Regions from separate parts of the Streptomyces sp. NPDC127114 genome, predicted to be linked through region 1. Evidence: riboswitches for the same ligand, from Rfam matches in the RefSeq annotation. Region 1 holds a riboswitch; each other region holds the start of a gene.
The links. Region 1 has a riboswitch for cyclic di-AMP ahead of ACFVGS_RS08065 (transglycosylase family protein). Riboswitches for the same ligand answer to the same signal wherever they lie in the genome.
Positions count from the first base shown of each region.

Region 1 (6,877 bases):
CCGAGGGCGTCCGCGTCTTCCTCGCCGCCTACCGCTGAGCGGGTCCGCCCGGTCGCCTTGTACGGTCGGAAGGTGAGCAGCACCCCCGGCACCCCCTCCGTACCGCCCGCCCCCGAGCTCTTCACCTGGGAGTTCGCCACCGACCCGTACCCGGCCTACGCCTGGCTGCGCGAGCACGCGCCCGTGCACAAGGCCACCCTGCCCAGCGGGGTCGAGGCGTGGCTGGTGACGCGGTACGGGGACGCCCGGCAGGCGCTGGCCGACCAGCGGCTCTCGAAGAACCCGGCGCATCACGACGAGCCCGCGCACGCCAAGGGCAAGACGGGCATTCCCGGCGAGCGCAAGGCCGAGCTGATGACGCATCTGCTCAACATCGACCCGCCGGACCACACCCGGCTGCGGCGGCTGGTCTCGAAGGCCTTCACGCCGCGCCGGGTGGCGGAGTTCGCGCCGCGCGTGCAGGAGCTGACGGACCACCTCATCGACGGCTTCGCCGCGCGGGGGAGCGCGGACCTCATCCACGAGTTCGCCTTCCCGCTGCCCATCTACGCGATCTGCGACCTGCTCGGCGTGCCGCGCGAGGACCAGGACGACTTCCGGGACTGGGCCGGGATGATGATCCGGCACGGCGGCGGGCCGCGCGGCGGCGTGGCGCGCTCGGTGAAGAAGATGCGGGGCTATCTCGCCGAGCTCATCCACAAGAAGCGGGAAGAGCCCGGCGACGACCTGATCTCCGGGCTGATCCGCGCCTCCGACCACGGCGAGCACCTCACCGAGAACGAGGCCGCCGCCATGGCGTTCATCCTCCTCTTCGCCGGGTTCGAGACCACCGTCAACCTCATCGGCAACGGGGTGTACGCGCTGCTGCGCAACCCCGGGGAGCGGGCCCGGCTCCAGGACTCGCTGGCGGCCGGGGAGACCGGGCTCCTGGAGACCGGCGTCGAGGAGCTGCTGCGGTACGACGGGCCGGTGGAGCTCGCGACCTGGCGCTTCGCGACCGAGGCGCTGACCGTCGGCGGGCAGGAGATCCCGGCCGGCGATCCGGTGCTCGTGGTGCTCGCCGCGGCGGACCGGGATCCGGCGCGGTTCGACGGGCCGGACACCCTGGACCTCGCGCGGCGGGACAACCAGCACCTCGGGTACGGGCACGGCATCCACTACTGCCTGGGAGCGCCGTTGGCGCGCCTGGAGGGGCAGACCGCGCTCGCGACGCTCCTGACCCGCCTGCCCGATCTGCGACTTGGCGCCGATCCGGCGGAACTGCGCTGGCGCGGCGGGCTCATCATGCGCGGACTTCGCACGCTTCCGGTCGAATTCTCCCCCGCCCGCTGACTGACATCTCGTCAATACTGTGATGTTTACGTGATCTGCGCTGCATCAGCTTGTGACTCACGTTCGAATGCCGCTACTTTCACCCGCAGTCTCAGCTGTCACGCGAAAGGGCATTCCGCATGCGCTCCGGAAACGGACGACACCGCAGACCCCGCCAGGCCCCCGCCATCGTCGTCGCCGCGGGTGTGACCGGCTCGGCCCTGGCGTTGCCGCTGCTCGCCACGGGTTCCGCATCCGCCGCCGACGCCGCCACGTGGGACCGCGTCGCCGAGTGCGAGTCGGGCGGGGCCTGGAGCGCCAACTTCGGCAACGGGCTCTACGGCGGGCTCCAGTTCACCCAGGAGAGCTGGGAGCGCCACGGCGGCCTCGCCTACGCGCCGAGCGCGGACCTCGCGAGCCGCGCCCAGCAGATCGCCGTCGCGGACAAGGCGCTCGCGGCCGGCGACAACCAGTGGGCCACCTGCGCCCCGATCGCCGGACTGACCAACGACGGCAAGGCGCCCGGCGTCGACCCGGGTCCCGGCACGCCCGTCGAGGAGTCCACGGGCCCCCGCCCCGAGTCGAACCGCACCGACGGCCTGCCCGCCGGCTCCGCCGGGACCACTCCGGAGCCCTCGGCCTCGACCACCGCTCCGGCGACGCCCGCCACCCCGACGAGCCCGGCGTCCGGCACTCCCTCGACCGGCACCACGCCCGCGACTCCCGCGACGCCCGGTACGCCCGTAACGCCGGGAACGTCCGACCCGTCGGTTACGCCGGGTACCTCGGGAACGCCGGACGCGACCACCGCTCCCGGCACCGGCAAGCACCGGGGTGACGCCGCGACAGAAGAACCGGGCATGACGGACACCACGCCTGAATCCGGACGTCACGCGGCCCCGGATCCGACCGCGGCCGACAAGGCCGGTGAGAGCGCCGAGGGTTCGGTAGATGCCGACAAGACGGACAAGGCGGACGAATACACCGTCAAGCCGGGTGACAGCCTGTCGGGCATTGCGCAGGAGAACGGCCTCGACGGCGGCTGGGCCGCCCTCTACGACGCCAACAAGCAGACGGTCGGATCCGACCCCGACCTCATCATTCCTGGTCAGAGCCTTGAGTTGGAGCTCGACGAGCTCGTGGGCAAGGGGTAGTTCGCGGCTTAATGTCCGTTCTGCGTAAGTGAGACATGGGTCTCTCTTCTCGAACTGGCGTGTCGCGACCGCAAAGTTTGCCGGCGTCGCCCCTCACCTGCGTAAACACCTCCTGACGGGGTGCAAGTAGGGGCGATTTTCCCGGGTTGATGCCCTTTGAACTTCTCCCGGGTGTGTGTCTACGGTCGTGACCGCTCGCCACCGCGGGCCCCGCCGACCGGTACGCCGAATCCTGCCGCCGGACGGAGGGAACAGTCGTCGCGCAAGCGCCGAAGGCAGGAGCGGGGGACCCAAGGTAAGTGCCGGCCCCGGCCGTTGAGACAGACGGCCGACGACCGGCTTGGGGTGAAGCCGCGTGCTAGGACACGCGGCCGGGCAACTCACTCGCCCGAACCCGACAGCTCACCTCGCAGGCGTCGGTGAGGAGAACTTCCATGCTGCTTTCCGGCAAGGGCAAACACCGCCGTTCCTCCAAGGCCACCCGCGCCATCGCGCTCGCCGGTGCCGCCGGCGTCGCCGTCGCGGCCCCGCTGATGGCCGCCGGCACCGCCTCGGCCGCCACGGCCTCCGAGTGGGACGCCGTCGCCCAGTGCGAGTCCGGCGGCAACTGGTCCATCAACACCGGCAACGGCTACTACGGCGGCCTGCAGTTCTCGGCCTCCACCTGGGCCGCGTACGGCGGCACCGCCTACGCCTCCACCGCCGACCAGGCCTCCAAGTCGCAGCAGATCGCCATCGCCGAGAAGGTCCTCGCGGGCCAGGGCAAGGGTGCCTGGCCGAGCTGTGGCGTGGGCCTCTCCGGCGCCACGTACACCGGCGGTTCCGCCGAGAGCACCACCACCGCTCCGCAGCGCTCCACCGAGCAGCCGACGACCCGCAGCGAGCAGCGCCAGGCCCCGAAGCAGTCCGCCCCCAAGCAGACCGCTCCGAGGAAGGCCGACGCCAAGAAGACCGTCACCACGCCGACCGGCAAGAAGGTCAAGAAGGGTGACGGCGAGTACAAGGTCGTCGCCGGCGACACCCTCAGCAAGATCGCCCAGGCGCACGGCGTCAAGGGCGGCTGGGCCAGGCTCTTCGAGCTGAACAAGGACGTCGTCGAGGACGCCGACCTGATCTACCCGGGCCAGCAGCTCCACCTCAAGTGAGCCTGCCGACCCTCCCGCGGTGAGTGACCACCCCGGTCCGGAGTGCCCTTCCCCCGTGCGCTCCGGGCCGGGGTTTCCTCTGCCCCGCACCCTACTCGTGAGTAGGTAAGAGGTCTTTCGCCCACAGATGCATGCCCTTGGGTCCTTTTTCGTCCCAGGGGGCGGGCGCCCGGCTGGCCGGAGCCCCCGAGCCGGTTAGGCTCGTGTCGCAAGGCGTACGAGTCCTTGCCGCATGCGTCACAACCAGCGTCACATCCCAGAAGGAGATGCTCGTGCCGTCCATCGACGTCGTCGTAGCCCGGGAAATCCTGGACTCCCGAGGCAACCCCACGGTCGAGGTCGAGGTCGGCCTCGACGACGGCAGCACCGGCCGTGCTGCCGTCCCGTCCGGTGCCTCCACCGGTGCGTTCGAGGCCCTCGAGCTCCGCGACGGTGACCCCAACCGTTACCAGGGCAAGGGCGTGGAGAAGGCCGTTCTCGCCGTCATCGAGCAGATCGGCCCGGAGCTCGTCGGCTACGACGCCACCGAGCAGCGCCTGATCGACCAGGCGATGTTCGACCTGGACGCCACCCCGGACAAGTCCTCGCTCGGCGCCAACGCCATCCTCGGCGTCTCCCTCGCCGTCGCGCACGCCGCCTCCGAGGCCTCCGACCTGCCGCTGTTCCGCTACCTCGGCGGCCCGAACGCGCACCTGCTGCCCGTTCCGATGATGAACATCCTGAACGGCGGCTCGCACGCCGACTCCAACGTGGACATCCAGGAGTTCATGATCGCGCCGATCGGCGCGGAGTCCTTCTCCGAGGCCCTGCGCTGGGGCACCGAGGTCTACCACACCCTCAAGTCCGTCCTGAAGACCAAGGGCCTGTCCACCGGCCTCGGCGACGAGGGCGGCTTCGCCCCGAACCTGGGCTCCAACCGCGAGGCCCTCGACCTCATCCTCGAGGCCATCAAGCAGGCCGGCTACGTGCCCGGCAAGGACATCGCGCTCGCGCTCGACGTCGCCGCCTCCGAGTTCTACAAGGACGGCTCGTACGAGTTCGAGGGCAAGTCCCGCTCGGCCGCCGAGATGACCGAGTACTACGAGGAGCTCGTCTCCGCGTACCCGCTGGTCTCCATCGAGGACCCGCTGTTCGAGGACGACTGGGCCGGCTGGAAGACCATCACCGAGAAGCTCGGCTCCAAGGTCCAGCTCGTCGGCGACGACCTCTTCGTCACCAACCCGGAGCGCCTCGCCCGCGGCATCGAGGAGGGCTCCGCCAACGCCCTCCTGGTCAAGGTCAACCAGATCGGCTCGCTGACCGAGACCCTGGACGCCGTCGAGCTCGCCCAGCGCAACGGCTTCAAGTGCATGATGTCCCACCGCTCCGGCGAGACCGAGGACGTCACCATCGCCGACCTGGCCGTCGCCACCAACTGCGGCCAGATCAAGACCGGCGCCCCGGCCCGCTCCGAGCGCGTCGCCAAGTACAACCAGCTGCTGCGCATCGAGGAGATCCTCGACGACGCCGCGGTGTACGCGGGTCGCTCCGCCTTCCCGCGCTTCAAGGGCTGACCTGCCCTGACGACGTAGCTACGGGCTTTGCATCCGAAGAATCAAACAGGTAGCAAAGGCGTAGCGAAGCGAAGCGTCCCCGCACTCGGTCCCGTACCGTGTGCGGGGACGCACGTGTGATCAGGGGAGGCACTGGACATGGCCGTGAAGGACCGGGACCGGTTCTCGACCGCGACCCGGATCAGGCTGCTCGGCGAGCAGACCGCCGCCCGTGTCTACCGCTCCCAGACCCGCCGCCAGGCCCGCCGTTCCCGGCTCACCGGCCGCGCGGCCTTCCTCGCGCTCGTCGTCTGCTCGCTCGTGGTGGCCCTCGCCTACCCCATGCGGCAGTACGTCTCCCAGCAGGGCGAGATCGCCGAGCAGGAGCGCAAGGCCGCCGAGGCGGCGAAGCGGGTCGAGGAGCTGCGGGACGAGAAGGCCCGCCTCCAGGACCCCGCCTACGTCCGCCGGCTCGCCCGCGAGCACCTGCACTACGTGATGCCCGGCGAGACCGGCTTCACCGTGAACGACCCCGAGGCCGAGCAGCGGCCCCGCACCGAGCAGGGCGCGTCGGACCGGCCGTGGTACGACAACCTGTGGGACGGCGTGGACCGCGCCGACCGTCCTTGACCCCTCCACTTCCTCAGCAAGGCAGACATGGAAACGCCCCCTCCGCAGACCGAACGCACCGAGCCCACCGCCGCGGACGTCGCCGCGTTCGAGGCGCAGCTCGGCCGGCCGCCGCGTGGCCTGCGCGCCATCGCGCACCGCTGCCCGTGCGGCAACCCGGACGTCGTCGAGACCGCGCCCCGGCTCCCCGACGGCACGCCGTTCCCGACCACGTACTACCTGACCTGCCCGCGCGCCGCCTCCGCGATCGGCACGCTGGAGGCCAACGGGGTCATGAAGGAGATGCAGGCCCGGCTCGCCACCGACCCGGAGCTCGCCGCGGCCTACCGGGCCGCGCACGAGGACTACATCGCGCGCCGCGACGCCATCGAGGTCCTGGAGGGCTTCCCGAGCGCCGGCGGCATGCCCGACCGGGTCAAGTGCCTGCACGTGCTCGTCGGCCACTCGCTGGCCGCGGGCCCGGGCGTGAACCCGTTCGGCGACGAGGCGCTGGCGATGCTGCCGGAGTGGTGGGCGAAGGGCCCCTGCGTGACGCCGTGCGCGGACGAGGACGAGGAGCAGAAGTGACCCGGGTCGCCGGAATCGACTGCGGTACGAACTCCATCCGCCTCCTCGTCGCCGACGTGCACCCGGAGACCGGCGAACTCGTCGAGCTCGACCGGCGGATGACGATCGTGCGGCTCGGCCAGGGTGTGGACAGGACCGGCCGGCTCGCGCCGGAGGCCCTGGAGCGGACCTTCGCCGCCTGCCGCGCGTACGCGGAGGTCATCGAGGAGCTGGGGGCGCACCGGCTGCGCTTCGTCGCCACCTCCGCCTCCCGCGACGCCGAGAACCGCGACGACTTCGTCAACGGGGTCGTCGGGATCCTGGGCGTCGAGCCCGAGGTCATCACCGGCGACCAGGAGGCCGAGTTCTCCTTCACCGGCGCCACCGGCGAGCTGCACGGCGACGACCGCCGTCTGGTCGTGGACATCGGCGGCGGCTCGACCGAGTTCGTGGTCGGCAACAAGCACGTCGAGGCCGCCCGCTCCGTCGACATCGGCTGCGTACGGCTCACCGAGCGGCACGTCCGGCACGACCCGCCGACCGCCGAGGAGATCGCCGC
Region 1 covers NZ_JBHXTJ010000005.1:257,843-264,719, forward strand. Annotated here, with positions in the region: gene ACFVGS_RS08050 (TetR/AcrR family transcriptional regulator) at 1-38, shown strand, start outside; gene ACFVGS_RS08055 (cytochrome P450) at 73-1,332, shown strand; gene ACFVGS_RS08060 (transglycosylase family protein) at 1,452-2,465, shown strand; cyclic di-AMP (ydaO/yuaA leader) riboswitch at 2,723-2,896, shown strand; gene ACFVGS_RS08065 (transglycosylase family protein) at 2,900-3,610, shown strand; gene eno (phosphopyruvate hydratase) at 3,877-5,163, shown strand; gene ACFVGS_RS08075 (septum formation initiator family protein) at 5,302-5,772, shown strand; gene ACFVGS_RS08080 (DUF501 domain-containing protein) at 5,800-6,339, shown strand; gene ACFVGS_RS08085 (exopolyphosphatase) at 6,336-6,877, shown strand, end outside.

Region 2 (6,877 bases), on a different contig from region 1:
CTGATGTTCCAGGGCTCGAAGCAGGTCCACGGCAACGGCCACTTCGAGCTGGTGCAGGGTGCGGGCGGCTCGCTCAACGGCACGACGAGCTTCGAGCGCACCAACTACTTCGAGACCATGCCGGCGCACCAGCTGGAGCTCGCGCTCTGGCTGGAGGCCGACCGCATGGGCTCGCTGCTCACCGCCCTCGACGACGTCTCCATGGAGAACCAGCGCGACGTCGTCAAGAACGAGCGCCGCCAGCGCTACGACAACGTGCCGTACGGCACCGCCTTCGAGCGCCTCACCGCCCTCGCGTACCCGGAGGGCCACCCGTACCACCACACCCCGATCGGCTCGATGGCCGACCTGGACGCCGCCACCCTGGAAGACGCGCGGAACTTCTTCCGTACGTACTACGCGCCGAACAACGCGGTGCTCTCGGTCGTCGGCGACATCGACCCCGAGCAGACCCTCGCCTGGGTGGAGAAGTACTTCGGCTCCATCCCCGGCCACGACGGCAAGCCCGAGCCGCGCCCCGGCGACCTGCCCGAGACCATCGGCGAACAGCGCCGCGAGGTCATCGAGGAGGAGGTCCCGGCCCGCGCCCTGATGGCCGCCTACCGGCTGCCGCACGACGGCACGCGCGCGTGCGACGCGGCCGACCTGGCCCTGACCGTCCTGGGCGGCGGCGAGTCCTCCCGCCTGCACAACCGGCTGGTCCGCCGCGACCGCACCGCCGTGGCCGCCGGCTTCGGCCTGCTGCGGCTCGCCGGCGCGCCCTCGCTCGGCTGGCTGGACGTCAAGACCTCCGGCGGCGTCGAGGTGCCGCGGATCGAGGCGGCCGTCGACGAGGAGCTCGCCCGGTTCGCCGCCGAGGGGCCCACGCCCGAGGAGATGGAGCGCGCCCAGGCCCAGTTGGAGCGCGAGTGGCTGGACCGGCTCGGCACCGTCGCCGGCCGCGCCGACGAACTGTGCCGGTACGCGGTGCTCTTCGGCGACCCGCAGCTGGCCCTGACCGCCGTCGACCGGGTCCTCGACATCACCGCCGAGGAGGTGCAGGAGGTCGCCAAGGCCCGGCTGCGCCCGGACAACCGCGCCGTCCTGGTCTACGAGCCGGTGGGCGACACCGCCGAGGGGACCGACAGCGACGAGGAAGAGGGAGCGGACCGGTGACCGACGCCGCCACGTCTTTGACCAGCATGACCTTCCACCCGCAGCCCACCCCGGGCGAGGCGAAGCCCTGGGCCTTCCCGGCCCCGGAGCGCGGCGCGCTCGACAACGGTCTGACCGTGCTGCGCTGCCACCGCCCCGGCCAGCAGGTGGTGGCCGTCGAGATCTTCCTCGACGCCCCGCTGGACGCCGAGCCCGAGGGCCTGGACGGCGTCGCCACGATCATGGCCAGGGCCCTGTCCGAGGGCACCGACCAGCACTCGGCCGAGGAGTTCGCCGCCGAGCTGGAGCGCTGCGGCGCCACGCTGGACGCGCACGCCGACCACCCCGGCGTACGGGTCTCGCTCGAGGTGCCGGTCTCCCGGCTGCCCAAGGCGCTCGGCCTGCTCTCGGAGGCCCTGATCGCCCCGGCGTTCGCCGAGACCGAGGTCGAGCGGCTGGTGCGCAACCGGCTGGACGAGATCCCCCACGAGACGGCCAACCCGGCCCGCCGTGCCGCCAAGCAGCTCTCCAAGGAGCTGTTCCCGGCCGCCTCGCGCATGTCCCGGCCGCGCCAGGGCACCGAGGAGACCGTCGCCGCGATCGACGCCGCCGCCGTCCGCGCCTTCTACGACGCGTACGTCCGTCCGGCCGCCGCCACCGCCGTCGTGGTCGGCGACCTGACCGGCGTCGACCTGGACAAGGTCCTCGCCGAGACCCTGGGCGCCTGGAGCGGCAAGCCGGCCGCGCCGCGCCCGATGCCGCCCGTCACGGCCGACGACACGGGCCGCGTCGTCATCGTGGACCGGCCAGGCGCCGTCCAGACGCAGCTGCTCATCGGCCGCGTCGGCGCGGACCGCCACGACCGCGTGTGGGCGGCCCAGGTGCTCGGCACGTACTGCCTCGGCGGCACCCTCACCTCCCGCCTGGACCGCGTCCTGCGCGAGGAGAAGGGCTACACGTACGGCGTGCGGGCCTTCGGCCAGGTGCTGCGCTCCGACGGCGCCGGCAACGGCGCGTCGATGCTCGCCATCAGCGGCTCGGTCGACACCCCTAACACCGGACCGGCACTTGACGACCTGTGGAAGGTGCTGCGCACCCTGGCCGCCGAGGGCCTGACGGACGCGGAGCGCGACGTGGCCGTGCAGAACCTAGTGGGCGTGGCACCGCTGAAGTACGAGACGGCCGCGTCCGTCGCCGGGACGCTGGCCGACCAGGTCGAGCAGCACCTCCCGGACGACTACCAGGCGCAGTTGTACGCGCGGCTCGCCGAGACGGGCACGGTGGAGGCGACCGCGGCCGTGGTCAACGCCTTCCCGGTGGACCGGCTCGTGACGGTCCTGGTCGGCGACGCGGCGCAGATCGCGGAGCCGGTGCGGGCGCTCGGCATCGGTGAAGTGACCGTGGTCAGCGGCTGATTGAGCCGCCGTCACACGGTTTCGAGGACCCTGACGACCTGGTTCGTCAGGGTCCTCCCTTATGTCCGGATTGCTGAGGAGTGTGGTCGTCTGCCCTGTGGCATGTCTTACAAACGTGCGCGTCTGTTTGGCGATTGACAGAAGATCGGCCTAGCGTCGACCCGGCTGTCCGGCCGTTGCACGACGCCGCATCCGCGGCAACGGACAGTCATCGCCGAGTCCCCGCAAGGCGCGAGCCTGGGGAGCCGGGGACCCATGCGCAGTCCCTGGGGTGAATCGGACGCCTTCGCTCAGGCGGAGGGGCCCGTAGGAGACCTTCCTGCTCCGAACCCGTCAGCTAACCCGGTAGGCGAGAGGGAAGGAAAGGATCAGCCACTACATGGCGTTCACCCGTGCCACCGGGAAGCATCGTGGTCCGAGCCGGCTGGCTCGTCGAGGCGCCGGCATCGCCGGCGTGGCGACGCTCGCCACCACCGGCGTGATCGGCACCCTCGCCTCCCCGGCGCTCGCCGCCGACACGGACGACACCTCCCTCGAGGACACCGGCCTCACCCAGGTGATCGCCGAGGACTCCCTCGCCGAGCGCGTCGACGCCCAGGCCGCCGCCCAGGAGAAGGCCGCCGCCGAGGCCGAGGCCCGCGTCAAGGCCGCCGCCGAGGCGAAGCGCAAGGCCGAGGCCCGCGCCAAGGAGATCCGCGAGGCCAAGGAGCGCGCCGCCCGGGAGGCCGAGCGCAAGCGCCTCGCCTCCTTCCAGCTCCCCGTCGCCGGCTCGTACGTGACCACCGGCTACAAGACCGGCGGCTCGCTCTGGTCCTCCGGCAGCCACTCGGGCATCGACTTCCACGCCGCCTACGGCAGCAAGGTCGTCTCCGTCGGCTCCGGCACCGTCGTCGAGGCCGGCTGGGGCGGCGCGTACGGCAACAACATCGTGATCCGGATGAACGACGGCACGTACACCCAGTACGGCCACCTCTCCGCCATCACCGTCCGCGTCGGCCAGAAGGTCACCCCGGGCGAGCAGATAGGCATCTCCGGCTCGTCCGGCAACTCCACCGGCCCGCACCTCCACTTCGAGGCGCGCACCGGTGCGGACTACGGCTCCGACATCAACCCGATCTCCTACCTGCGCGCACGCGGCGTCAACGTCTGACGCGGAGGCATCCGGTACGGGCGTCCGGCACGGGCGTCCGGCACGGGCGTCCGAGGCGCGAATCCCGCGCGGTCCGGCGCGCGCATCCCGCACGAAAGCCCCGGCTCGAAACGAGCCGGGGCTTTTTGCGTTCTTTGTCACCGGGCGGCATCGGAAATTCCGTCGTCCTGCAATAGAGTCGCCGGACAGGCGCCGCCCGACGGGGGTTTAGCGCGGACGAATTCGGAGGTCGGACATGCGCATTCCCGCGCACTCGGTATGCACGGCGATCCGGGACGACATCGTCTCCGGGGTGTACGCGCGGGGCGCCAGACTGACCGAGGAACAGCTCGCCCGCCGCTACGGCGTCTCCCGCGTCCCGGTCCGCGAGGCGCTGCGCACCCTGGAGTCGGAAGGCTTCGTCGTGAGCCGCCGGCACGCCGGCGCGCATGTCGCCGAGCCCACCGTGCAGGAGGCCGCCGACCTGCTCGACATGCGCTGCCTGCTGGAGCCGCTGGGTGCGGCCCGGGCCGCACAGCGCCGCACCGACGCCCACCTCAAGGTGCTGAGGGGCCTGGTCAGACTCGGGCAGGAGCGGGCCCGGAGCGGCCGCGGCGAGGACCTGACGGCGCTCGGCGGCTGGTTCCACGAGACCCTCGCCCAGGCCTCGGGCAGTCCGCCGCTCACGACACTGCTCACCCAGCTGCGGCACAAGATCGCCTGGATGTACGCGCTCGACCCGGCCGAGCGGCCCGCGGAGTCCTGGGCCGAGCACGGGGCCATCGTGGACGCCGTCGCCCGCCGCGACGCGGAACGGGCCCGGGCGCTGACCGCGCTGCACGTGGAGCGCGCGGCCCCGCTGTACCGGCTGAAACAGGCGGACCGGTCACGTGTGAGGGTTTCGCAACATGCCGTAAACAGTTCGGGACCGCAGAATTAACGCGAGGGTCGTATACAAAGAGCCGGGAATTATTGCCCGCTGTTCCGTGCTGCCCTGAAGGGAATTCCACGGCGCTCCGCTCCGATGCCATGACTTCCGAGCGGGTGGCAATACCTATTGCTGAATTCCCGTCGACCGGAAGCGCGCCACGGGAAAGGAAAACGGCCGTGCCTGCCGGAGAACCGGAGGACACGGCCGCTTCGCGATCCGTCGTCGGGGAGGTGACGGGTCAGACGGTCTCGGGAAGCTCCTCGAGACCCTCGGCCACCAGCTTCGCCAGGCGGTCGAGCGCGGCCTCGGCGCCGTCGGCGTCCGAGGCGAGCACGATCTCCTCGCCGCCCTGGGCGCCCAGGCCGAGCACCGCGAGCATGGACGCGGCGTTGACCGGGTTGCCTTCGGCCTTGGCGATCGTCACGGGGACGCCGGCGGCCGTGGCGGCACGGACGAAGATGGAGGCGGGGCGGGCGTGCAGGCCCTCGGCCCAGCCGACGTTGACGCGGCGCTCAGCCATGGTGGTTGCCCTTCAACTTTCAGCGGTTGTCTAGACCAGTCTCTCACGGGTGACGACATGCTCGTACCGACCTTCGGCCCGGGGCCGGCGGCCGATCGGCCCTCCCTACCTTGCACGGCGTGAACCTCGGGCGCGAGCGGTGCGCCGGTGCCGCGCGGGACCGTGCCCCGCACGGCCGGTGCCACTGTCGTACCCCGGCCGTACGCCGCGCGGGACCGTGCCCCGCACGGCCGGTGCCACTGTCGTACCCCGGCCGTACGCTTGCCCCATGCAGAGCGCGTCGGAACAGTCGGGGGAGCCGGAGCACGCCTATCCCGACCACTGGGAAGCGGACGTGGTCCTCCGGGACGGCGGCACCGCGCGCATCAGGCCCATCACCGCCGACGACGCCGAGCGCCTGGTCAGCTTCTACGAGCAGGTGTCGGACGAGTCGAAGTACTACCGCTTCTTCGCGCCCTACCCGCGCCTCTCCGCCAAGGACGTCCACCGCTTCACCCACCACGACTTCGTCGACCGGGTCGGGCTCGCGGCGACCGTCGGCGGCGAGTTCATCGCCACCGTGCGCTACGACCGCATCAACGAGCTGGGCCGGCCCGCCTCGGCACCCGCCGACGAGGCCGAGGTCGCCTTCCTCGTCCAGGACGCCCACCAGGGCCGCGGCGTCGCCTCCGCACTGCTCGAACACATCGCGGCGGTGGCCCGCGAACGCGGCATCCGCCGGTTCGCCGCCGAGGTGCTGCCCGCCAACACCAAGATGATCAAGGTCTTCACGGACGCCGGCTACACCCAGAAGCGCAGCTTCGAGGACGGCTCCGTCCGCCTCCACCTCGACCTGGAGCCCACCGACCGCTCGCTCGCCGTCCAGCGCGCCCGCGAACAGCGCGCCGAGGCCCGGTCCGTCCAGCGGCTCCTCGCCCCCGGCTCCGTCGCCGTGATCGGCGTCGGCCGCGCGCCCGGCGGCGTCGGCCGCACCGTGCTGCGCAACCTCCTCGACGGCGGCTACACCGGCCGCGTCCACGCGGTGAACGCCGCGCTGGAGGAGGGCCGCCCGCACGAGCTGGAGGGCGTGCCCGCCTTCCGCTCCGTCGCCGACATCGGCGAGCCCGTCGACCTCGCCGTCGTCGCCGTCCCCGCCGAGCGCGTCCCCGAGGCCGTCGCCGACTGCGGCGAACACGGCGTCCGCGGCCTCGTCGTCCTGTCCGCCGGATACGCCGAGAGCGGGCCCGAGGGCCGCGAGCGCCAGCGCGCCCTGGTCCGCCAGGCCCGCTCGTACGGGATGCGGATCATCGGGCCGAACGCCTTCGGGATCATCAACACGGCCGAGCCCGTACGACTGAACGCCTCCCTCGCGCCCCAGATGCCGGCCACCGGACGGATCGGGCTGTTCACCCAGTCCGGCGCCATCGGCATCGCCCTGCTCGCCGGCCTCCACCGGCGCGGAGCCGGCCTGTCCTCGTTCCTCTCCGCCGGCAACCGCGCCGACGTCTCCGGCAACGACCTCCTCCAGCACTGGTACGACGACCCCGCCACCGACGTCGTCCTCCTCTACCTGGAGTCCATCGGCAACCCGCGGAAGTTCACCCGGCTCGCCCGCCGGACCGCCGCCGTCAAGCCCGTCGTGGTCGTCAAGGGAGCACGGCACAGCGGCAGCGCCCCGCCCGGCCACCGCGTCCCCGTCACCCGGATCCCGCACGCCACCGTCTCCGCGCTGCTGCGGCAGGCCGGCGTCATCCGCGTCGACACCGTCA
Region 2 covers NZ_JBHXTJ010000029.1:22,185-29,061, reverse strand. Annotated here, with positions in the region: gene ACFVGS_RS25930 (M16 family metallopeptidase) at 1-1,155, shown strand, start outside; gene ACFVGS_RS25925 (M16 family metallopeptidase) at 1,182-2,549, shown strand; cyclic di-AMP (ydaO/yuaA leader) riboswitch at 2,752-2,916, shown strand; gene ACFVGS_RS25920 (M23 family metallopeptidase) at 2,929-3,699, shown strand; gene ACFVGS_RS25915 (GntR family transcriptional regulator) at 3,935-4,618, shown strand; gene ACFVGS_RS25910 (HPr family phosphocarrier protein) at 4,848-5,129, opposite strand; gene ACFVGS_RS25905 (GNAT family N-acetyltransferase) at 5,398-6,877, shown strand, end outside.
Region 2: another riboswitch for cyclic di-AMP. It lies ahead of ACFVGS_RS25920 (M23 family metallopeptidase); the one in region 1 lies ahead of ACFVGS_RS08065 (transglycosylase family protein).

Region 3 (6,877 bases), on a different contig from region 1:
TGTTGCCGTTGAAGATGCGCCGCCCGAACGCGGGCGCGTTCCAGCCGAGGTTGTCGGGCGCGGCCCAGCCGGAGTAGAGCGAGGGCGCGGTGGCGTAGCCGATCGGGGTGCCGGTGCAGTAGCCGCAGGCGGGATCGGCGTAGGTGAGCACGTAGAGTCGCTGCACCGGGTCCCAGTAGCCTCCCGGCCCCTCGATCTTCTTGAGCCCGGCGACCTTGCGCACGCCGACGCCGGTGCCGCCGCTCCCCCACGCGTCGAGCTCCTCGATGTTGAGCTGTGCGCTGCCCGGGAGGGTGCAGACGATCGCGGGATGGCCGCCCGGGGTGCCGGAGTCGATGATGCCGAAGTCGCCGTTGCCCTTGCAGACGGAGAGCGTGGGCTTGCGGTAGAAGCCGTCGGTGACGGGTGCGGGCCCGCACGGTCCCGCGGCGGAGGCGCAGCCCATCGCGTTGTAGGCATGGGTCCCGTCGAGGGAGTAGTGCCGGGGGCTGTTGAACCAGAGGACGAAGGCCCCGTCGTCGCGGCCCCAGCCGGTGCGGCGGATCATCCGCGGGTTGAAGCAGCCCTGCCCGGAGGCGCCGCAGGTGTCCTGCCAGGAGTTGTCGGTCCAGGGGTCGACGGTCGTCGGGTCGAACAGCAGCCTGGGCGGGGTCCACGGCCCTTGCGGCCTGGACGCCGTGGAGACGCCGAAGCCGCACCAGGGCGTCGGCTTGACGTACCACTCGAAGCCGCAGCCGTACATCGAGCCGTACATGTAGTAGGTGTCGCCGAACCTGGCGATCTGGGCGTCGTGGAGGTCGAGGCCGGCGATGGTGAAGGAGGCGGGGGCCGCGGCACGCGGCGCGGAGGCGGTGTGCCCTCCGGCGGCCGTGCCGCCCCCCAGGCCCGTGTCCGCTCCGGCCGCCGGAGGGACCGTGGCGAACAGCGCGGCCGTGGCGAGCAGAAGAGCCGTGAGGATGCGACGGACGTACACGCATGATGATTACCAGACAAGTCATCACATTTTGGACCGGACACGCACACCGCGACCGTCAGCCCCGCCCCCCGGCCCGGCTCCTCGCCCGGCCGTCAGCCCCTCCCTGGCCCGCGCCCGCCCAGCAGAGGAGGCCGAGGGCCGGACTGCCGCCCTCGGCCTCCTCTACCGCGTGAACGCGCAAGCGCGTCCTCGACCCGAATCCCGGACCTGCCCGCTAGAGGGGCATGAGGTCAGGGCGCTTGGCCTCGACGTGGTCGCCGGAGCTCTCGCCGCGCAGCCGGCGCCCGATCCACGGCACCAGGTACTCCCTGGCCCAGTGGATGTCGTCCTTGCGGACCTCCAGGGTGCCGCGCGGCGGCTGCGGAGGCCACGGCTGCTCCGGGTCGGCCGGTACGCGCCTGCCGAGGACCTGGGCGGCGCGCAGCGCGACCCGGGTGTGGCCCTCGGGCGACAGGTGGAGCCGGTCCTCGTCCCAGGCGCGGCGGTCCTGGACGGACTTCAGCGACCACAGGTCGAGCACGGGGCAGCCGTACCGGTCGGCGATGGCCCGGACGTGCCCGTTGTACGTGGCGATCTTGCCCCTCAGGTGCTTGAGGAGGGGCACGTCGCGCGTGTCGAAGCCGGTGGTCACCATGACGGTGCCGACGGCGGAGGTGAGGTCGGCCACCGCGCGCTCGAAGCGCTCGGCGACGTCGTCCGGGTCGGTGCCGGGGCGGATGATGTCGTTTCCGCCCGCGCAGAAGGTCACGAGGTCCGGGGCGAGTTCCTTCGCCCGCGGGACCTGCTCCATGACGATCTGGTCGAGAAGGCGCCCCCGTACGGCGAGATTGGCGTACCGGAAGTCCTCGTGCTCCGGCAGTTCGTCGGCCAGCAGGACCGCGAACCGGTCCGCCCAGCCGACGAACGTCCCGTCGGGCCCGGGGTCTCCGACGCCCTCGGTGAAGCTGTCACCGATCGCCGCGTACGACCCGAATGCGTTCTTGTCTGTTGATCTCGAATCGTCTGCCACGGGAGCACATCTTTCCCCTCGGGTTGTGACCTACGCGACCGTAAGGAGGGGTTGACGGTGGGTGACATATGCCACCGATAAAGATTCCACCAAGCCGGAATACGCCGGAGGCCCGGCACGGGTGTGCCGGGCCTCCGGGGGCGCCGTCAGGTGACGCCAGGATGCTGACGTGAGGTCAGATGCCCACGCCGTGCTGGCGCAGGTAGGCCAGCGGGTCGATGTCGGAGCCGTAGCTCGGGCCGGTGCGGATCTCGAAGTGGAGGTGCGGGCCGGTGGAGTTGCCGGTCGAGCCGGACAGGCCGATCTGCTGGCCGCCGCTCACGGACTGGCCGGCGGAGACGGACAGCGAGGAGAGGTGGGCGTACTGGGAGTACGTGCCGTCCGCGTGCTGGATGACGACCTCGTTGCCGTAGGCGCCGCTCCAGCCGGCGGAGTAGACGGTGCCGGGGCCGACCGCGCGGACGGAGGTGCCGGAGGAGGCGATGAAGTCGACACCGGTGTGGTAGCCGGAGGACCACATCGAGCCGGAGGCCCGGTACGGGGTGGAGATGCCGCCGCCGACGGGGGCGACCCAGCCGGAGGAGCTGGCCGCACCGGCCGACGAGGAGCCGGCGGACGAGGACGACGAGGAGGAGGACGCCGAGTCCGAGGAAAAGACGGCGGCCGGGGCCGAGGCGCGCTCGCTGCCGCGGGAGGCGCGGGTGGGCGCGTCGTCGCCGTTCTTGGCGGAGCTCTTGGGGGCGGCGGCCTTCGGCGCGGCGGCCTTGGGAGCGGGCGTGGCCTTGGCGGTGTTCTTGGCGCCGAGGGTCAGCTTCATGCCGGGGAGGATCAGCGAGGGGTTGTCGCCGACGACCTGGCGGTTGTCGCGGTAGAGCTTCTGCCAGCCGCCGGCGAGGTGGTGCTCGGTGGCGATCTTCGACAGGTAGTCGCCGCGCACGACGGTGTACGTCTTCGCCTTGGCCGGGGCCTTGGCGGGGGTCGCGACGGCGGGGGCAGCGGCGGCGACGGCCTGCTGCGGGTGGGCGGGGGCGGCCTGCTCGGCGGCGTGCGCGCCGGTGGCGCCGATCAGCGGGAGGGCGACGACGGCGCCTCCGGTGCCGGCGGCCACGAACCCGCGGGTGATCGGGTTGGCCTTGGGGCGGCGGTGCTTACCCTTCGCGGGCATGGCGAATTCCTCTCCGTCGCCTGCGAGGTGAGCTGTCGGGTTCGGACTGGAGATGTCCGGCCGCGTGGTCGCGCGGCTTCACCCCGAGCCGTCCTTTCGAGGGATCGGCGTCTTACCTGGGTCCCCCGCTCCTGCCGTGTACGGGTGGGTGCGGATTCCGGTCGGCGGCAGGATTAGGCGGTCCGTCCGGAGTGAGCGCGACGCTAGACGAGCGGAGACGACAGGAACAAGCCATAGGTTCCACGGATTCGTCTGCCGCGTGAATTCCGGCCGGAATTCCGGTCACCCTCCGTCGATGACGCCCCCTCGATTTCCCTTTGCCCAAGGGAATTTGAAAAAGTCGATCAGCCACGGTCCGTCACGTGTATGACGCTCCTCACGCCCCGGAGCCCATCTCCCCTGCAACCAGGGCGCCTTATGTCCAATCAGTCAATTCGGACAGATCACGCATTCCATCCCGATGGGGTGTGTGCGGAGCGTTCCAGCCATGATGATTGCCCCAGGAACCGATCTCGAGAGCAGGAGCAACCGTGACGCAAGCGACGACCGAGCCCGAGCTCACCGGCGTACGCAACTTCCGCGACCTGGGCGGACTGCCGACCGTGGACGGCCTGTCCGTGCGCCCCGGGCGGCTCTTCCGCAGCGGCCACCTGGCGCACGCCACGACCGAGGACGCGGAGTTCCTCGCCACCCTGGACCTCCACACCGTCTTCGACTTCCGCAACGAGGCCGACCGCAGCATCGAGGGCCCGGACGTCGACCTCCCCGGCGTGCGGAACGTGAACATACCCCTGAGCGACCCCGCCGACGGCAAGGAGTTCTGGAAGCTGGTCCGCAACGGGGACGTGGTCCAGCTCCGCGAGCTGCTCGGCGACGGCAGGGCCGCCGCCCGGATGTCCGATTCATACCGGAAGATGGTCGTCGGGAAGACCGCCGAGCACAGCCGGATCCTGCACGCGATGGCCGAGGACAGCGTCCCCGCCCTGATGCACTGCGCGGCCGGCAAGGACCGGGCCGGGCTGGCGATCGCGATCTCGCTGCTCGCGGTCGGCGTGGAGCGCGAGGCGATCGAGGAGGACTACCTGAAGTCCAACGCCCCGCACCGCCGCTACAAGGTACAGCGCAGCTCCACCGCTCCGGACGCGATGTCGCCCGAGGTGATGGAGCTGCTGAGCCCGCTCTTCGACGCGCGGGTGGAGTATCTGCGGGCCGCCTTCGACGCCATCGAGGAGACCTGGGGCTCCGTCGACACCTATCTGGCGGAGGGCCTGAGGCTCGCCCCGGAGACCCGCGAGCGGCTGCGCGAGCGGCTGCTCGCGGGCGCGTAGCCCCCTGAGGAGGTTCCCCTACTGGTTCTGCGCGCCCAGGGCGAACAGCAGGTAGAGGAACGCGGCGAAGAGGTGGCCGGCGACCAGGTAGGCGAAGAGCCGGAGCACCAGACCCTTGGGGAACTTGCCGCCACCGCGCTCCTCGCCGGTGACCGGTACGGATTTGTCGGACATGTCGATCCTCTCTGAGGGTCAGCGGCGGTGCGGAGTGCCGTCGCCGAGGCACAGCTCGGCGGCGGGGCTCTGCATCAGCGTGTGGACGAACAGCAGCTCGGCGCCGCCGCGGGTGGCGGCGCCGATGCGGTGCGGGGTGAGCGAGTCGAAGTGCGCGCTGTCCCCCGGGTCGAGGACGTGCACGGCGTCGCCGAGCGCGAGCCTGACCCGGCCGTCGAGGACGTGGATCCACTCCTCGCCGGGGTGGACACGCACGATGTCGGCGCTGGTGGCGTACGGCACGTGGACGCGCAGCGCCTGCATGGCGCGGCCCGCGCCTCCGGCGGGGCGGTAGATCCAGCCGTCGGCCTCGACGGCCTCGGCCTTCCCGCCCCGGATCACCGGGTCGCGTTCGGGCGGGACCTCGCCGAGGAGCTCGGAGACCGTCGTACCGTAGATGCGGGCGAGCGCGAGCAGCATGGGCAGCGAGGGCTGCCTGTTGCCCGTCTCCAGGCGCGAGAGGTGCGCCGGGGAGAGGCCGGCCCGCTGGGCGGCGGCCTCCAGGGTGAGCCCGCGCCGGCGGCGCAGTCCGCGCAGCTGGGGGGCGACGTCCGGCAGGACGTCGGAGGAGGCGGGGGCCGGGAGCGGCGTCCCGGGGACGTGGTCCATGCCTCCATTCCGCCAGGATCTTTCCTCTGGGGCAACTTTCTTGCCCCAGAGGCAAAGACCCTGGGCCGGTTCCGGTCAGCGCTGGGCGACCGCCTGCTTGACCAGCGTCTTCCCGAAGTCCCACATCAGTCCGCCGCCGCCGTGCGCGTCGTCCATCACGGCCGTGAAGGCGGTCACGAAGCGGTCGACGTCCGCCTCGTCGACGACCAGCGGCGGGATCAGCTTGATCACCTCCAGATGGTCCCCGGACACCTGCGTCAGGATGTGGTGCCGCTGCAGCAGCGGCACCACGACCATCTGGGCGAAGAGCCCCTTGCGGGCCGCCTGGAGCATCGTCCAGCGGCTGCGCAGGCCCAGCGAGGACGGCCGGCCGAACTCGATGCCGATCATCAGGCCCCGGCCGCGGATCTCCTTGAGGAGCTCGTAGCGCGGTACGAGCTCGCGCAGCCGGGTCGCGAGCAGGTCGCCGACCCGGCGGACGTGCGCCACCGTGCCCTCGGACTCCATCACCGAGAGCACCGCGAGCCCGGCCGCCATGGCCTGCGCGTTGGATCCGAAACTCGCCGAGTGGACCAGGACCCGGTCCATCGACGAATAGACCTTCTTGAAGATCCAGTCCTTGCCGAGGGTGGCGCCGACCGGCACGTAGCCGCCGGAGAGCGCCTTGGCGACGCAGACCAGGTCGGGCTCGACGCCGTCCTCGTGCTGGTAGGCGTAGAAGTCGCCGGTCCTGCCGAGGCCCGTCTGCACCTCGTCCGCGATCAGCAGGGCCCCGTGCCGGTGCAGGAGCTCCTGGGCGGCCCGCAGGAAGCCCGGCGGGGCCTCGTGGACGCCCTTGCCCTGGATCGGCTCGACGACGAAGCCGGCCACGTCGCCCTTGCGCAGCTCCCGCTCCAGGGCGTCGAGGTCGCCGAGCTCGATCGCCGTGTCGGGAAGGAGCGGGCCGAAGCCGTCCCGGAAGCCGCTCTCTCCGTTGACGGACAGCGAGCCCGTGGTCAGGCCGTGGAAGGCGTGGGAGCAGTAGACGATCCTCGCCCGGCCCGTGGCGTACCGGGCGAACTTGAGCGCGGTCTCGACGGCCTCCGTGCCGCTGTTGCCGAAGAAGACCCGGTCGAGGTGCGGGCTGTGTGCGAGGAGCTTCTCGGCGAGGAGTCCGGGCAGCGGCTGGCAGTCGAAGCGGGTGAGGTCGGCGAGCTGGGCGTCGAGGACGTCGTGCAGGGCCTGCCGGACGACGGGGTGGTGCCGGCCGAGGCCCATGACGCCGAAGCCGGCGAGCATGTCGAGGTGGTCGTTGCCGTCGGCGTCCCAGAAGTGGGCGCCCTCGGCCCGCACGTAGACCCTGTCGAAGCCGATGGTGTGGAGCATCCGCGGGAGCTGGTGGTTGAGGTGGCGGGCGTGCAGCTCGTAGCGCTCGCCGCCGCGCTCGGCGAGCAGTGCCCGCAGGTCGAAAGTGCCGGTGCCGGAGCCGTCCGTCATGACCGGCTCACCCGTTGTTCCCGGAGACGGTCTCGCGGACCGCGCGCAGCGACTCCTTGAGCGAACCCATGGTGGCGAGGACGGCGGTGGGCTCGTAGCCG
Region 3 covers NZ_JBHXTJ010000017.1:143,420-150,296, forward strand. Annotated here, with positions in the region: gene ACFVGS_RS19480 (hypothetical protein) at 1-973, opposite strand, end outside; gene ACFVGS_RS19485 (SGNH/GDSL hydrolase family protein) at 1,191-1,985, opposite strand; gene ACFVGS_RS19490 (peptidoglycan DD-metalloendopeptidase family protein) at 2,161-3,150, opposite strand; cyclic di-AMP (ydaO/yuaA leader) riboswitch at 3,155-3,307, opposite strand; gene ACFVGS_RS19495 (tyrosine-protein phosphatase) at 3,681-4,478, shown strand; gene ACFVGS_RS19500 (DUF6126 family protein) at 4,497-4,652, opposite strand; gene ACFVGS_RS19505 (helix-turn-helix domain-containing protein) at 4,671-5,300, opposite strand; gene ACFVGS_RS19510 (aspartate aminotransferase family protein) at 5,376-6,776, opposite strand; gene hpnH (adenosyl-hopene transferase HpnH) at 6,784-6,877, opposite strand, start outside.
Region 3: another riboswitch for cyclic di-AMP. It lies ahead of ACFVGS_RS19490 (peptidoglycan DD-metalloendopeptidase family protein); the one in region 1 lies ahead of ACFVGS_RS08065 (transglycosylase family protein).